Linked DNA regions of Companilactobacillus allii. The protein of the gene in region 2 binds, or shares a complex with, the protein of the main gene of each other region. Links are inferred from orthologs where the notes say so. Each region holds a gene or a part of one and is shown on either strand. Other genes may lie near its edges.

Region 1 (3,267 bases), 230 kb from region 2 along the record:
ATTCAAATTATCAAAAGTTACTATAGTATACATGAATGTATCTAGTTTTCTTGAAGCAGTCACTTTTGGATCCAGTTGACGAAGACTTCCAGCAGCAGCATTTCTCGGATTAGCAAAGACCTGTAATCCTTCTTTTTCTCGTTCTTCATTCAAACGTAAAAACTCTTTTTTGGACATGAAACACTCACCACGAACCTCAAAAGTCAGTGGTTCACTTAACTTCTGTGGAATCGTTTCAATCGTCTTCAAATTCTCAGTAACATTTTCACCAATCGTTCCATTACCACGCGTTGAACCCTGCACTAGTATTCCGTTTTCATAAACCAGTGAAATAGCCAATCCATCAATTTTTAATTCAACATTATAATCAATTTCTTCGCCGACACTTTTTTCAATTCTTCCATTATATTCAGCTAGCTCTTCTTCAGAGAAAACATCCCCCATAGAAAGCATAGGAATATCATGTGTCACCTTATTAAAGTCTGGTAAAGTTACATCTCCAACTAATTGGGATGGAGAGTCCGGCATTATCAATTCAGGAAATTGCTGTTCTAGTTCTAATAAGCGGTTATATTGTTGATCATAAACATTATCTTCAACTAATGGAGCATCCTTAGTATAATACGCATCTCGATATTCATTTAACTGATTTCTTAGAGATGCTAGTTCTTCATTAGCTTGTGATTTTGTGATTTCTGCCATATTTTTCACCTCTTAGGTTTACAAATTATTCAGATTTCTTGATAGGAGCGAATTCGGCTAACAGACGCTTGATACCTTCATTATCAAATGCAACGTCTAACTCAGCATCTTTGCCCTTACCATTAACTTTGACAACAGTTCCTTGTCCCCACTTCTTATGATCGACCTTGTCACCAATATTCCAACTGACATTTTCAGCACCTTGAGCACCACTCGCCTTTTGGGCTTCATCAACCTTGTAACTTGAATGATAAGCTGAAGCACGACGACGTTTTGAAAATGGAAGACTCGATTCATTCTTTGTAGTACTTGTCGAAATACCACCAGCATTTTTATTGACCCAATTAATATGTTTATCGTCGATTTCTTCAACAAATCGCGATACTTGATTTGTTTGAAGGCGGCCATAAAGCATACGGCTGTAGGCATTTGTTAAATACAATTTCTTTTCGGCACGAGTAATACCAACATATGCCAATCTTCGCTCTTCTTCTAGATCCTCTTGTTTCATTAATGAACGACCTAATGGGAAGATTCCTTCTTCCATACCTACTAAGAAGACAACTGGAAATTCCAATCCCTTAGCAGCATGTAGTGTCATTAAAGTAACTTCTTGTTGATCTTCTTCTAAATCATCTTGATCACTTACTAGTGATAATTCAGTTAAAAATGAATCTAATCTAGTTTCATCAATATCAGGATCTGGTTCATATGATTGATCGAATTGAGTTGTAACAGTCAAGAGTTCTTCGATATTCTCAATTCTAGTTTGTGATTCAAGGTTGTTTTGTTGTTTCAATTCATCAACATAATCTGACTTATCAAGTAAATGATCCATCAAGTCTGTCATTGAAATCGTCTTAGCCTCTTTAGCTAGATCATCGATCAACTTTGCAAATGCAGCAAAGGTCTTCCTTGGTTTAGCAGGAAGGGATGATAATTCAATATTTTCAGATGCTTCAAGTAATGACCAACCATGTTCATCTGCATATCTTTGCAGTTTTTCAATCGTACCTGGTCCAATACCACGTTTAGGACTATTTATTATTCTCTGAAAACTCATAGAGTCATCGCGGTTAGCAACAAGTCTCAAATAAGCCATAATATCTTTGATTTCTTTACGATCATAGAACTTGTGTCCACCAATGATCTTATATGGAATATTGGCTTGTAAGAATTTCTCTTCAAAAGCACGTGATTGAGCATTTGTTCGATACAATATTGCAAAATCACCATAATTATAATTCTGTAATAGTAAGTCTCTAATTTGTGATACCACATACAGTGCTTCATCAGACTCATTTTGTCCACGATAAAAGTTAATATCGTCACCCTTTGCATTATCAGTCCATAGGTTCTTAGGTTTTCTTTCAGAGTTATTATTTATAACTTCATTAGCTGCATCAAGAATTGTCTTAGTTGAACGATAATTTTGTTCCAACTTAATAGTTATCGCTTCAGGATAATCCTTCTCGAAGTTCATAATATTCTTCACATTAGCTCCACGCCAACCATAAATACTCTGATCAGCATCACCAACAACACAAACATTACGATACTTGGCACCCAATTGTTGAACCAATTTATATTGAGCTTCATTGGTATCCTGATATTCATCGACGTGAATATACTGAAATTTTGTTTGATAATAATCTAATACATCAGGACATTGCTCGAACAAGATATTTGTCTGCATAATCAAATCGTCAAAATCCATAGCCTGATTCTTTTCCATTTCTTTGGCATATGCATCATAACAATTAGCGACGATTTGTTCGAATGGAGATTTTGCATTTTGAGCAAAATCTGCTGGCGTAAGTAAGTCATTTTTGGCATTACTTATTGCCCCAAGAATTGCCCTTGGATCATATTGCTTTGGATCTAAGTTCATTCTTTGAACAATCTGCTTCATCAAAGTACGTTGCTCTGAAGGATCTGAGATTGTAAATGATCTGGACTTGCCCATCTTATCAATGTCACGTCTTAATATACGTACACAAAGTGAATGAAAGGTTGAGACCCAGACATCATTTGCAGACTCGCCAAGTAGTTTACTTATTCTTTCTTTCATCTCTTTGGCAGCTTTATTAGTGAAAGTGATGGCCAAAACATGCCAAGGCATTACGTTTTTGTTTTCAATCAAATATGCAACACGATGTGTTAATACACGTGTTTTTCCACTTCCAGCACCAGCCATGATAAGCAATGGGCCTTGTGTTGCAATAACTGCCTCTTGTTGTTCTGTATTCATACTTTTTAACATTGCATCTTCCAATTTTTTAATCCCTCAAATCCTTAATCTATCAACATTTATCAAAAAACATCTATTTTACATTGTAGCAAATTTTTAATAACAATAATACTATTTAGAGTACCTCAAAAAGATGCAAAAAAAGATATCTGCATATGCAAATATCTCTTAACGAAATTATTATTCTAATCCTACACGTTTGAAAATATCATCAACATGTTTTAAATGCCAATGATAATCAAATGCATCGTCGATATCATCTTTTGAAAGTTTATCAGTAACACGACTATCGGCTTCTAGTAATGTACGGAAAT
Region 2 (3,224 bases):
AGCTTTAAACGAGTGTTAGAAACGTTGAAACACATTAAGAAGTATAAAGCAGTAGCGTGGTTTCTAGTTGCGTATTTCTTCTATATTGATGGGGTCGATACCATTTTTACTATGGCGACTTCGATTGGTATGGATATGGGTATAACAACGACCACGTTGATGTTAGTATTACTAGTTGTTCAGTTAGTGGCATTTCCATTCTCGATTCTTTATGGGTGGTTAGCTGATAAAACATCAACTAGGACTGGTATCTTCATTGGTATAATTTTGTATTTAGGAATTTGTCTGTACGCATTGAAGTTAACTACCGTGACTGATTTTTGGATTTTAGCTGTGTTAGTTGGAACTAGTCAAGGTGGTATTCAAGCTTTGAGTCGTTCTTACTTTGGTAGATTAATTCCTAAAGAATCAGGTAGTGAGTTTTTTGGATTCTATAATATTCTAGGTAAATTCTCAGCCGTTATGGGTCCTGTATTGGTTGGAATAGTGACGCAAATCACTGGTAAATCAACAATTGGTGCAGCATCGTTGAGTATTCTCTTTTTGATTGGCCTTGTAATATTTAGTTATTTACCTAAGCTTTCAAAAGTAAAAATATAGCGAAAGTACGTTCGGTATGTTAATATAAAGGCAATATATTTGTGCCTAACGCAAATTACATCTAATTCGTTGAGTTAGGTGTATTTTTTGGCTTTATGGAGGATGAATTCTTGATAGATAGAGTAGACGATAATAAGTTTGATTTGGTTTCTAAATATTCACCAGCGGGGGATCAACAACAGGCAATTGACAAAATTACCAATGATTTCAAAGCTGGGGATAAAGAGGTCATACTTGAGGGAGCAACTGGTACTGGTAAGACTTTTACAATGGCAAATGTTATTAAAAATTTGAATAAACCAACGTTGATTCTTTCCCATAATAAAACTTTGGCGGGACAGTTGTATGGTGAGTTCAAAGAGTTCTTTCCTAACAACGCTGTTGAATACTTTGTTAGTTATTATGACTATTATCAACCTGAAGCTTATGTTCCATCTAGTGATACTTATATTGAAAAGGACTCAAGTATTAATGATGAAATAGACAAACTACGTCATTCTGCCACTAGTTCATTGTTAGAGCGAAATGATGTGATCGTTGTAGCCTCAGTTTCTTGTATATTTGGTTTAGGTGATCCTAAAGAATATTCTGACAGTATTATTTCATTGCGGGTTGGTCAGGAGATAGGTCGTAATGAGTTACTTGAAAAGTTAGTGGATAATCAATTTGAACGTAATGATATTGACTTTCAACGTGGACGTTTCCGTGTACGTGGGGATGTTGTGGATATCTTCCCAGCTTCACGTGATGACAATGCTATTCGTGTGGAATTTTTTGGTGATGAAATTGATCGAATCGTTGAAATGGACGCTTTAACTGGTGAAATAAAAGGCCAAATGGACCATATCGGTATTTTTCCAGCTACTCACTTTATGATCAGTGATTCCAAAATGGAAGATGCGCTGGATCGTATCCAAAAGGAAATGGATATACAAGTAGCACAATTTACCAAAGAAGGTAAGTTACTTGAAGCTCAACGTATTAAACAACGTACTGAATATGATATTGAAATGATGCGTGAGATGGGTTATACATCTGGAATTGAGAATTATTCTCGTCATATGGAAGGACGTGCTGAAGGTGAACCACCTTTCACATTGATAGATTTCTTCCCCAAGGACTTTAATATTATGGTTGATGAATCCCACGTTACTATGCCACAAGTTCGTGGTATGTATAATGGTGATCGTGCCAGAAAGCAAATGTTGGTCAACTATGGATTCCGTTTACCTAGTGCACTAGATAATCGTCCGTTAAAACTAGAAGAGTTTGAAAAGCACGTTAATCGTATTCTTTACGTTTCAGCTACACCGGGTCCTTATGAGATGGATAGAACAGATCATTTGGCTACTCAGATCATTCGACCAACTGGACTATTAGATCCAAGAATCGAGGTTCGTCCTATAATGGGACAGATCGATGATTTAGTTGGAGAGATCAATGATCGAGTTGAAAAACATGAACGTGTTTTTGTCACAACATTGACTAAGAAAATGGCAGAAGATTTAACTGATTATTTCAAAGATCTGGGTATTAAAGTTAGATATTTACATAGTGATATCAAAACATTGGAGCGTACAAAAATAATTCGTGATCTACGTCTTGGTAAGTTTGACGTGTTGATCGGTATTAATTTGTTGCGTGAAGGTATTGATGTTCCCGAAGTTTCATTGATTGCTATTTTGGATGCTGATAAAGAAGGATTCTTACGTTCAGAAAGATCTCTTGTTCAAATTATCGGACGTGCATCTCGTAATGAACATGGTAAGGTTATCATGTATGCTGATTCTATAACGGAATCAATGAAAGGTGCCATTTCTAAGACGAAGCATCGTCGTGAGTTGCAAGAGAAGTTTAATGAAGAACATAACATCACTCCTACAACTATTGTTAAGCCGATTCGTGATGCAATTTCAATGTTCCAAAAAGTTGATAATACAGCGTCTGAATCTGAAAAAATAGATGATGATTTGAAATTTGAGGATATGTCGAAAAAGGAACAAAAGGACTTACTCAAAAACTTACAAGAACAAATGGAAGCTGCAGCTTCAAAACTAGACTTTGAAGCCGCTGCTAATTTGCGTGATACAATTCTAGATTTAAAGGCGGAAATGAAGTAATTATGTTAAACGATAAAATTGTAATTCACGGAGCTCGTGCACATAATCTCAAAAATGTGGACGTTACAATTCCGCGTGATAAATTAGTAGTAATGACTGGATTATCTGGATCTGGTAAGAGTTCTCTAGCGTTTGATACGTTATATGCTGAAGGACAAAGACGTTATGTTGAAAGCTTGTCGTCTTATGCTAGACAATTTTTGGGACAGATGGATAAGCCTGATGTTGATTCGATCGATGGGTTAAGTCCAGCTATATCAATTGACCAAAAAACCACTTCAAAAAACCCTAGATCAACTGTTGGTACTGTTACAGAGATCAATGATTATCTTCGCTTGTTGTGGGCTCGTGTTGGGACGCCGATTTGTCCAAACGATGGGACAGTTATCACTAGTCAATCAGCACAACAGATGGTTGATGCTGTATTGAAGCTTGATGAGGGAACTAAGTTACAAGTTCTTTCTCCAGTTATCCGTGCTAAAAAAGGTCAACACAAAAAGGCAC

The links.
Region 1: the proteins of uvrB (region 2) and pcrA are in contact, whole or in part, in a crystal structure (PDB 7EGT), measured with the Thermus thermophilus proteins. The link is inferred for Companilactobacillus allii from one-to-one orthologs. Residues at the interface, in WP_096411307.1 of Thermus thermophilus: Glu23, Leu25, Arg26, Asp27, Gly28, Glu29, Arg30, Phe31, Arg55, Glu326, Asp327, Phe328, Glu379, Ser382, Gln383, His398, Gly400, Arg401; in WP_096412145.1 of Thermus thermophilus: His654, Arg656, Phe657, Gln666, Asp668, Glu669, Lys680, Arg681, Leu682, Ser683, Lys685, Tyr686, Ala687.

What each region holds. Positions count from the first base shown.
Region 1 is NZ_CP019323.1:1,219,466-1,222,732, reverse strand. The notes cover bases 341-3,267. They hold pcrA (DNA helicase PcrA), read right to left. Parts: upstream 2,954-3,267; coding sequence 728-2,953; downstream 341-727. Other genes in these bases: purB (adenylosuccinate lyase), read right to left, coding at 3,134-3,267; ligA (NAD-dependent DNA ligase LigA), read right to left, coding at 341-702. Also shown: more of ligA, read right to left, coding at 1-340. UniProt on the Escherichia coli protein: A helicase with DNA-dependent ATPase activity. Unwinds DNA duplexes with 3'-5' polarity. Translocates on single-stranded DNA with 3'-5' polarity. Initiates unwinding more efficiently from a nicked substrate than double-stranded DNA.
Region 2 is NZ_CP019323.1:1,445,656-1,448,879, forward strand. Bases 332-3,215 are described here. They hold uvrB (excinuclease ABC subunit UvrB), read left to right. Parts: upstream 332-710; coding sequence 711-2,720; downstream 2,721-3,215. Other genes in these bases: BTM29_RS07015 (MFS transporter), read left to right, coding at 332-600; uvrA (excinuclease ABC subunit UvrA), read left to right, coding at 2,723-3,215. Also shown: more of BTM29_RS07015, read left to right, coding at 1-331; more of uvrA, read left to right, coding at 3,216-3,224. UniProt on the Escherichia coli protein: The UvrABC repair system catalyzes the recognition and processing of DNA lesions. A damage recognition complex composed of 2 UvrA and 2 UvrB subunits scans DNA for abnormalities.